2 regions of the Roseinatronobacter monicus genome follow, and region 2 is predicted to be linked to the other one. Evidence: riboswitches for the same ligand, from Rfam matches in the RefSeq annotation. Region 2 holds a riboswitch; the other holds the start of a gene.

Region 1 (4,845 bases), 2.6 Mb from region 2:
CTGCCGCCCGAGAGTTTCCACATCACGCTGGTCTTTCTGGGGGAGGCGGAGATGGCCCAGCTAGAGGCGCTGGATGAAGCGCTGACGCGGCTGGAAGTGCCTGATTTTTCCGTTCAGGTTTCAGGGCTTGGCCTGTATGGCAAGTCAAAACCGCATAACCTGCACGCCTGTGTTGCTCCGGCCCCTCAATTGATGGCGCTCCAGCAAAAGCTGATGCGGCTGGCGCGTGTCGCGGGCTTTGCGCCCGAAGCGCGGCGCTACAGCCCGCATGTCACCCTGTCCTATTTGCGTCCCGGCAGTTTCAATCAGGCGGAACTGGAAGCCGCTGTCGCGCGCGACGCGACGTTTCGCACCGAGGCGTTTGAGGTCAGTGAAATCGCCCTGTTCCGGTCGCATCTGCGCGCTGATGGTGCGCAATACGATGTGTTGGAGCGCTACCCATTGTCCGCGCAGGGGCGCGATGTGAAGCAATAGCTGTGCAGCAGCGCACCATTGTCGCGCAGCCAGTGCCGGTGTTGCTTATATTCGGGCATCAGTTGCGCCACGCAGGCCCAGAAGTTGCGCGAATGGTCCATGTGTTCGAGATGCGCCACTTCATGGGCGGCGACATAATGCAGCACCTCCGGCGGGGCCATGATCAGCCGCCATGAATACATCAGCCGTCCTTGTGCCGTGCATGACCCCCAGCGCGAGCGCGTGTCGCGCAGCGCAATCGCGGCGATGGGCCGTCCAAGGGCTGCGGCATAGCGTTCAGAGGCGGGCACGAGTGCAGCACGCGCGCTGGCCTTGAGATAGGTGGCGACGCGCAGCGCGGTGCGGGTGCCGGTCGGGTCCGGCGGGACCAGAAGCTGTGCGCCCTCGACGCCAAGGCGTGGGCCGGCCCCTTGCATGATTCGCACGATCTTGCCATGCAGCATGATTTCGCGGCCGATCCCGACGGGGCTTATCTCTGGAACGCGGGTGACTGCGGCGCGCAACCAGCTTTCGCGCTCTTGCAGGAATTCCAGCGCGTCTTGCAACCGCAGGCTTTTGGGCAGTGTCAGTGTGACCCGCCCGTCAAGGCCCGATACCCGCAAACTCAGCCTGCGGGCCTGACCGGAACGGCGCAACACCACTGCAATCTCGGGTGTTCCTTGCAAAATGGCGATTCCGTTCTCGACCCGCATATGCCCGCTTTCCCCAAGGTGGCTTCGTTCACAATACCAGTATCTGGCGCAAAAACTGCCAGCCCTATGACCCGCGCTGCCTCTCAGCCCTTTACAGCATGGTCGAGTTATGGCACGGCGCATAGCTTGAAGGAAGGCACGCGAATAAAGGAATTGCAGATGTCCAATCCAGAATGGGGCGTTAAGCGCGTCTGCCCTGAAACCGGCAAACGGTTTTATGACCTGAACAACTCTCCGATCATCAGCCCCTACACGGGCAAGGTGGTTCCACTCGACAGCAATGATCGTCGTGACGACGTGACCACAGCCCCCCTCAAATCCAAGGCAGCCCCTGCCAAGGAAGAGGATGATCTGCTGGTTGACGATGAAGATGCGGTCGAAGTCGATGATGAACTGCTGGAAGATGACGACGAAGATACCGTCGCGCTGGATGATCTGGCCGATGTCGCATCGGATGATGACGACTGAGTAATCAAGAGCCGCAGGCTGGTGTTTTTTTGTTGCACTGGTCTGCGTGCTCTCGTATGAGGCGGCATCGCGGCACGGTTCGTCGCAACAGTGGGGCCATAGCTCAGTTGGGAGAGCGCTTGAATGGCATTCAAGAGGTCAGCGGTTCGATCCCGCTTGGCTCCACCAAATTCAAAAATGTTGCAAAACAAGTTTGAAAGGCTCGCGCTCGCGGGCCTTTTGCTTTTGGGTCATGCCCCCTTGCCAACCGTGCCGATCAGATTTACCTAACACGTAACAACCGTTGGGGTGCCCTGTCATAGGGGCTGAGAGGCGCGAGCCAACCCATCGAACCTGATCCGGATTATACCGGCGTAGGGAACGGTGACGATCAGGTGCATAGCACCTACATGCCGTATCCTTGCGTTGGACCCATTAGCAAGGAGGGGCATTTTGGTTCCCATCGCATTGACCATCGCAGGCTCTGATTCGGGCGGCGGCGCAGGTATTCAGGCCGATTTGAAGACATTTTCAGCATTGGGCGTTTATGGCGCGTCGGTGATTACGGCGCTGACAGCACAAAACACCCGCGCCGTCACGATGGTCGAGCCTGCAACCCCTGCCATGATCACGGCCCAGATTGATGCGGTATTCGATGATCTTGATGTGCGCGCGCTCAAGCTGGGGATGCTGGGCGGCCCCGAGGCGATAGCGACAGTCGCGCAGCGCGTGCAGGGGCGCGGGGTTCCCATTGTGCTGGACCCGGTGATGGTGGCCAAATCCGGCGACCGGCTGCTGCCGCCCGAGGCATTGGAGGCGCTGCGCCAGCAGCTTTTGCCCTTGGCCGCATTGGTGACCCCGAATCTGCCCGAGGCGGCGGATCTTTTGGGCACCACCCAAGCGACATCCGAGGCCGAGATGGCCGAGCAAGGCCATGCCCTGCGCGCTATGGGGGCCGACGCTGTGTTGATGAAAGGCGGGCATGGTACAGGGGAAATCTGTGTTGACCTGCTGATCGAGGGCGGTGCGACCACCCGTTTGACCGCCCGGCGTCATATCACCCGCAACACGCATGGCACAGGCTGTACGCTGTCCGCCGCGATTGCGGCCGGTTTTGCGCAAGGCCTGCCCTTGGGGGCGGCGGTGGCGCGCGCGCATGCCTATCTGCAAGGCGCGATCCTTGCGGCGGATGATCTGCGGGTCGGGTCGGGGCATGGCCCTGTGCATCATTTTCACAAGGTTTGGGCGCATGACTGATGTGACCATCATCGGGGCAGGGGTGGCCGGGCTGTGGGCAGCTTGGGAATGCAGCAAGGCCGGACTGACCCCGCGCATTCTGGACCGCAACGGCCCGCCCGGCCCGCATGGCTGTTCATGGTGGGCCGGTGGAATGCTGGCACCCTATTGCGAAGGGGCCACCGCCGAGGCTGCGATTGTGCGTCACGGCGCGGCGGCGGCGCAGGCTTGGGCCGAGGTGACGGAAATCACATATCGCGGGTCGCTGGTCGTTGCCTTGCAGCGTGACCGCGCCGAACTGGCCCGCTTTGCGCGCCGCACATCTGGTCACCGGCTGGTCAGCACTGATCTGGCGACGTTGGAGCCTGACCTGAGCACGGCCACTCAGGCGCTGTTCTTTGAGGGCGAGGCCCATCTTGACCCGCGCGCGGCCCTGTCTGACCTTGTCGCGGCGCTGTCTGCGCGCGGCATAGTGGTTGAGCGGGCCGAGGTGCGGCCCGAAGATATTGACGGGCCGGTTATGGATGCGCGGGGCATGGCCGCCGCGGTGTCGGGGCTGCGCGGGGTGCGCGGGGAAATGGTGGTGCTGCATGCGCCCGATATCGCGCTGACGCGCCCCGTCCGGCTGCTGCATCCGCGCCATGCGCTGTATATCGTGCCGCGTGCGGGGGGGCTGTATATGCTGGGGGCCACCCAGATCGAGAGTGCCGACCGGCGCGGGATTTCGGCGCGCGCGGTGTTGGAACTGCTGAGTGCGGCCTATGCGCTCGACCCGCGTTTTGCTGAGGCGGAACTGGTGGAAACCGGCACCGATCTGCGCCCTGCCTTCGCCGATAATGTGCCGCGCGTGGTGGTGCAGGGGCGTATTTTGCACCTCAACGGTCTGTTCCGTCATGGCTATCTGATGGCACCCGCTTTGGCGCGGCAGGCGGTGGCGTTTCTGACGCAAGGACTTAAAGGGGAACTGGTTTATGAAGATTGAGGTCAATGGCACAGCGCATGAGCTCACAGCCGCAACTGTGGCTGAGGCGCTATCCGAACTGGGCTGGGGGACAGCGCGCGTGGCCACAGCGCTGAACGGTGAATTCCTGCCCAAAGCCGCACGCCCGACAACAGTTTTGCGCGACGGCGACCGGCTGGAAGTGCTGGCGCCGATGCAGGGGGGCTGAGCGATGCGCAAGTTTTATGGCGTCAGTCTGGACAGCCCCTTGATGCTGGGCACCGCACAATACCCGTCCCCTGCTGTGCTTGAGGACGCGTTTCGCAGCTCTGGTGCATCGGTGGCGACCGTGTCCTTGCGGCGCGAGGGCGGGCAGGGGCAGGCGTTCTGGGACATCATTCGCGGGCTTGGCGTGCATGTCCTGCCCAATACCGCAGGCTGCTACAGCGCGCGCGAGGCGATCACTACGGCGCAGATGGCGCGCGAAATGTTCGAGACGAACTGGATCAAGCTGGAAGTGATCGGACATGCCGACACGTTGCAGGCCGACCCGTTCGGGCTGTTGGAGGCGACCGAAGCGCTTGCCGCTGACGGGTTCGAGGTGTTCCCCTACACCACCGAAGATCAGGTTCTGGCCGCGCGCTTGCTGGAGGCAGGCGCGACAGTGCTGATGCCTTGGGGCGCGCCCATCGGCTCTGGCCTTGGGTTGAACAACCGCTACGGGCTGAAAACCCTGCGCGCAGCTTTTCCCGATGTGCCGATGGTGATTGATGCGGGTCTTGGCCTGCCCAGCCATGCCGCCGATGCGATGGAGATGGGCTTTGACGCGGTGCTGCTGAACACCGCCGTGGCGCAGGCGGGTGATCCGGTTGCAATGGCGCGGGCCTTCGCGCTGGCGGCGCAAGCGGGTGCGCTGGCCCAAGCCGCTGACCCGATGGAGCCGCGCGACATGGCCGCCCCCTCGACCCCTGTTATTGGAAAGGCATGGCTATGACATTGCCGCGATTCTACCCGATCTTCGACTCGGTTGACTGGCTGGAACGGGCGCTGCCCCTT
Region 2 (4,845 bases):
CGGCAAGGGGCTGGACCGGTTGCACGACGCGGTTTTGCGCGCGCATGAAGTCTGGAACCGCCGCATCTCAACAGCGAAGCTGAACCTGTGGCTGGGCGCTATGGTCGAGGCGCACCCGCCCCCCGCACCGGGCGGCAAGCGCATCAAGCTGCGCTACGCGACACAGGCCAAGACGCGCCCGCCGGGTTTCGTCATCATGTGCTCGAACCCCGAAGATCTGCCCGCCAGCTACACCCGCTATCTGGTCAATGGCCTGCGCGAGCATTTCGACATGCCCGGAACACCGATTCGGGTATTCATGCGCTCGCAAGCGGATAAAAACCCGTTCAAGGGCCGCAAGAAAGCACCGCCATCGAAGCTGCGCAAACATTTGCAGGGGCGCAAGCCGGACTAGGGCGCTGCTTTAACAAGCCCATGCGCGGAATCAAGGGCGCGAGCCCGCCGCGCATCGCCGGGCCGCAACCACGGCACGGCGATTTGGCTGCCACAAGGGCAATACCACAATGGGCAGATCGCCGCACCGCGGACCGACGCTGCGCGGCTCACTCCGGCGCGTTCTTCCCGATCTCGGCCACTGGACCGGTGGCCCCTGTCTGGGCACGGTGCAGCAACAGTTGATCCAACAAAACACAGGCCATCATCGCCTCGCCCACCGGCACGGCGCGGATGCCCACGCAGGGGTCATGGCGGCCCTTGGTGACAACCTCGGTCGCCTCGCCTGCGCGCGTGACAGACGCACGCGGGGTGTGGATGGACGATGTGGGCTTGATCGCAAAGCGCACCACCACATCCTGACCCGTTGATATACCGCCCAAAATGCCGCCTGCCTTGTTGGTGCGGTAGTGCGGGCCATCTGCGCCCATCTCGATCTCGTCGGCGTTTTCCACGCCGGTCAGGCTGGCGGCGGCCATGCCTGCGCCGATTTCTACACCCTTGACCGCATTGATCGACATCATCGCGGCGGCCAGTTCGGTATCCAGCTTCGCATAGATCGGCGCACCAAGGCCCGCTGGCACGCCCGCAGCCACCACCTCGATCATGGCGCCGACGGAATTGCCATCCTTACGGATCTGGTCCAGCGCCGATGCCCAGTCTTCTGCCGCTTGCGCATCGGGCACCCAGAACGGGTTGCGGTCAATCTGGGCCAAATCAAACCGCGACCGGTCAATCTGGTGTGGCCCCATCTGCACCATATAGCCGGTGATCGTGACATTTGGCGCAAGGGTTTTCAGAACTTCACGCGCAATCGCGCCCGCCGCTACGCGTGCCGCAGTTTCGCGTGCGGATGACCGCCCCCCGCCGCGCGGGTCGCGCAGCCCGTATTTCTGAAAATAGGTAATATCGGCATGGCCGGGGCGGAATGTGTCCAGAATATTGCCGTAATCCTTGGACCGCTGGTCAACATTGCGGATCATCAACTGAATCGGCGTGCCAGTGGTGCGCCCTTCATACACGCCAGACAGAATTTCCACGGTGTCAGGCTCGCGCCGCTGCGTGGTGTGGCGGTTCTGGCCGGGTTTGCGCCGGTCCAGCCAGTGCTGGATCATGCCCGCGTCCAGCGCCACACCGGGTGGGCACCCGTCAACCGTGGCCCCAAGGGCTGGTCCGTGGCTTTCGCCCCAAGTGGTGACGCGGAACAGATGACCGAATGTGTTGAAGCTCATGCGCGCGGACTCCTTTATGCGAAACACTTAGCGGCAAGGTGCCTAAGGCTCAAGCACTGCTCTTGCTCGGGCGTCGGAAAGCGATTAACTCTCGGTCTACCTCGGGGTGCCCCTACAGGGCTGAGATGCGCTATGCGCGAACCCGTTGAACCTGAACCGGTTCGGACCGGCGGAGGGAAGGTTCGGGCGATCTGCCCGCGTCATTCTTCGCCTGTCGCAAGAGAGATGGAGAGAAACAATGACACGTCCCCTATATGCGACGATTGCGGCGCTGACCCTTGCGGGGGCAGCGCAGGCAGATACCCTGACCGTGCTGGCCCCTGATTACTTCGGGTCAAGCTGGGGGCCGGGCCCTGCCATCAAAGAGGGATTCGAGGCGCGCTGCGATTGCACGCTGGAATTTCGCACGGGCGATGTCCTGCCACGCCTGATGCTGGATGGCGCGCGGCTGCAAGGCGATGTCATCATCGGGCTTGGCACGGATGAATTGCTGCGCGCGCGTCAGACCGGGCTGTTTGCAGACCACGGACAGGATCTTTCCCCGTTGAGTGTGCCGGTCACATGGGAAGACGACATATTCATCCCGTTCAACTGGTCCTATGTGGCGTTCGTCTATGACCAGACCCGGCTGGAAACCCCGCCCGCCAGTTTTGCCGAACTGATCGAGCGCGATGACATCTCGTTGATCTGGCAAGACCCGCGCTCGTCCGGTGCAGGGCTGGCGCTGCTGCTTTGGGTCGATCAGCTGTATGGCGACGATGCGTTGGGCATCTGGGAAAACCTTGCGGCCAAGACCGTCACCGTTACGGCGGGATGGTCCGAAGCTTATGGCATGTTCACCAATGGCGAAGCTGACATGGTGCTGAGTTACACCACATCGCCTGCCTATCACATCATGGACGAAGATGATGACACCAAGGCGGCGGCCATTTTCGACGAAGGCCATTATTTCACCGCCGAGGCAGCGGGCATATTGGCAGGGGCCGCACAGCCAGAGCTTGCGCGCGATTTTTTGGCTTATATCCTGTCGGATGAATTTCAGCAGATGATCGCAACGGCGAACTGGTCCTACCCTTCGGCCCTGCCGCGTGAAGAGTGGCCAGAAGTGTTCCGCGATCTGCCCTTGCCCGAAACCGCGATTTTCCTGACCGAGGATGAAGCCGATGCGCGCCGCTCACCTGCCTTGGCGCATTGGCTGGATGGCATGACCCGGTGACACGCGACCCGGCCCGCACAGCGCGCGCAGCCGCCATTCTGGCGGGTCTGGGCGTTGCAGCGTGGCTGGTGGTGCTGAATTTCGGTGCGCTTGGGGCTGTGGCTTGGCGCGCCGAAGGGCTGACCGCCTTGCGCGGTGCCGATTGGGCGGCGGTGCGGTTTACCCTTGTTCAGGCCCTTTTATCGGCAGCGCTGTCGGTTGCGCTGGCCGTGCCGATTGCGCGGGCCTTGGCACGCCGGCGTTTCATCGGGCGGGACGCGCTGATTATGCTGATGGGCGCGCCGTTTATCCTGCCCACCTTGGTCGCCGTGCTGGGGTTGCTGGCAGTATTTGGCCGCGCCGGGCTGGTCAATCAGGGGTTGGAGGGGCTAGGCCTTGCGCGGCTGAACATATTTGGTCTGCATGGCGTCGTGCTGGCGCATGTGTTCTACAACCTGCCCTTGGCCACGCGCATTCTGCTGCAAGGCTGGGCTGCGATCCCGGCAGAGCGGTTCCGCCTTGGGGCCACATTGGGCTTTGGGCCACGGGATAATTTCCGCCAGTTGGAATGGCCGATGCTGCGCGATCTGGTGCCGGGGGCGTTTCTGGTCATCTTCCTGATCTGCCTGACCAGCTTTTCCGTGGCACTGACAATGGGCGGTGGCCCGCGCGCCACCACAGTGGAGTTGGCGATTTATCAGGCATTCCGGTTTGATTTCGACATGGGCCGCGCGGCGATGCTGGCGTTGGTGCAATTCGGGCTGTGTGCGGGGGCGGGGGTGCTGGCGTGGCGGATGGCGTTGCCATCCGGCCTTGGCGGCGGGATGGACCGGCCTGTGCAGCGTTTCGATACAGGCACTGCGGGCCTGCGCCTGTGGGATGGCGCGCTGATCGTTGGGGGCGCGTTGTTCCTGCTGGTGCCGCTGGCGCTGGTGGTCATGCGCGGCGCGCCGCATGTCGTGGGTCTGCCGGTTGAGGTGTGGCAGGCGGCTGGCCGCTCGCTTGTCGTCGCATTGGGCGCAACGGGCGTGACATTGGCGATGACACTGGCGCTGGCCCATGCGGTGCTGATTGCAGGGGACGCGCGGGGCGCGGTGCTGGAATGGTTGGGGCTGGCGGCACTGGCCGCCTCACCCCTTGTGATCGGCACGGGTCTGTATCTGCTGATCCGCCCGCTTGCCAACCCGCGCGATTTCGCACTGGTGGTGACAATGCTGGTCAACGCAGGCATGGCGCTGCCCTTTGCCCTGCGCCTGATCCTGCCGGGCCTGCGCGAGGTGGTGGCCAGTCAGGGGCGGCTGGCCGACAGTCTGGGGCTGCACGGCTGGGCGCGGTTGCGCATCGTGACCCTGCCGCGTCTGCGCCGCCCTTTGGGCTTTGCCGCTGGTCTGACGGCGGCCTTGTCGATGGGCGATCTGGGTGTGATCATGCTGTTTGCCGAGCGCGAGGGGGCAACCCTGCCCATGCAGCTTTATCGCCTGATGACCGCCTACAGGCTGGATGATGCGGCGGGGGCGGCGTTGGTGTTGCTGGGCGCCAGCCTTGCGCTATTCTGGATTTTCGACAAATGGGGGCGTGGATTTGCTGAGGCTTGAGGGGGTGACGATCACGCAGGATGATTTCGCGCTGCGCGCTGATCTGGCGGTCGAACCGTGCGCGCGCGTGGCTGTAATCGGGCCGTCAGGGGCGGGGAAATCGACATTGTTGGGGGCGGTTGCGGGCTTTGTGCCTGCGACGCAAGGGCGCATTATCTGGGCGGGAAAGACCATTTCAGACCAAGGCCCGGCAGCGCGCCCCATCTCGGTGTTGTTTCAGGACAACAACCTGTTTCCGCATCTGTCGGCCTTTGACAATGTGGCGCTGGGCCTGCGCCCGTCATTGCGCCTGAGTGTGGCCGAGCGCGCGCAGGTCACGGCGGCGCTGGCGCGTGTGGGGCTGGAGGGGTTTGGCGCGCGCCGCCCCGCGCAACTGTCGGGCGGGCAGCAA

What was found. A riboswitch is a leader RNA that binds a small molecule or an ion and turns the genes downstream of it on or off. The one in region 2 is predicted to bind thiamine pyrophosphate.
Region 1: it holds a riboswitch for thiamine pyrophosphate, as region 2 does, so the genes downstream of both, thiD (bifunctional hydroxymethylpyrimidine kinase/phosphomethylpyrimidine kinase) here and BD293_RS16245 (thiamine ABC transporter substrate-binding protein) in region 2, are expected to answer to the same signal.

Annotation. Positions count from the first base shown of each region.
Region 1 is NZ_VFPT01000001.1:787,511-792,355, forward strand. It holds gene thpR (RNA 2',3'-cyclic phosphodiesterase) at 1-474, shown strand, start outside; gene BD293_RS03485 (M48 family metallopeptidase) at 435-1,166, opposite strand; gene BD293_RS03490 (TIGR02300 family protein) at 1,326-1,634, shown strand; tRNA gene BD293_RS03495 (tRNA-Ala) at 1,727-1,802, shown strand; TPP riboswitch at 1,909-2,011, shown strand; gene thiD (bifunctional hydroxymethylpyrimidine kinase/phosphomethylpyrimidine kinase) at 2,067-2,870, shown strand; gene BD293_RS03505 (FAD-dependent oxidoreductase) at 2,863-3,831, shown strand; gene thiS (sulfur carrier protein ThiS) at 3,821-4,018, shown strand; gene BD293_RS03515 (thiazole synthase) at 4,022-4,783, shown strand; gene BD293_RS03520 (thiamine phosphate synthase) at 4,780-4,845, shown strand, end outside.
Region 2 is NZ_VFPT01000001.1:3,412,085-3,416,929, reverse strand. It holds gene der (ribosome biogenesis GTPase Der) at 1-394, shown strand, start outside; gene aroC (chorismate synthase) at 543-1,664, opposite strand; TPP riboswitch at 1,757-1,859, shown strand; gene BD293_RS16245 (thiamine ABC transporter substrate-binding protein) at 1,903-2,880, shown strand; gene BD293_RS16240 (thiamine/thiamine pyrophosphate ABC transporter permease ThiP) at 2,877-4,454, shown strand; gene BD293_RS16235 (thiamine ABC transporter ATP-binding protein) at 4,441-4,845, shown strand, end outside.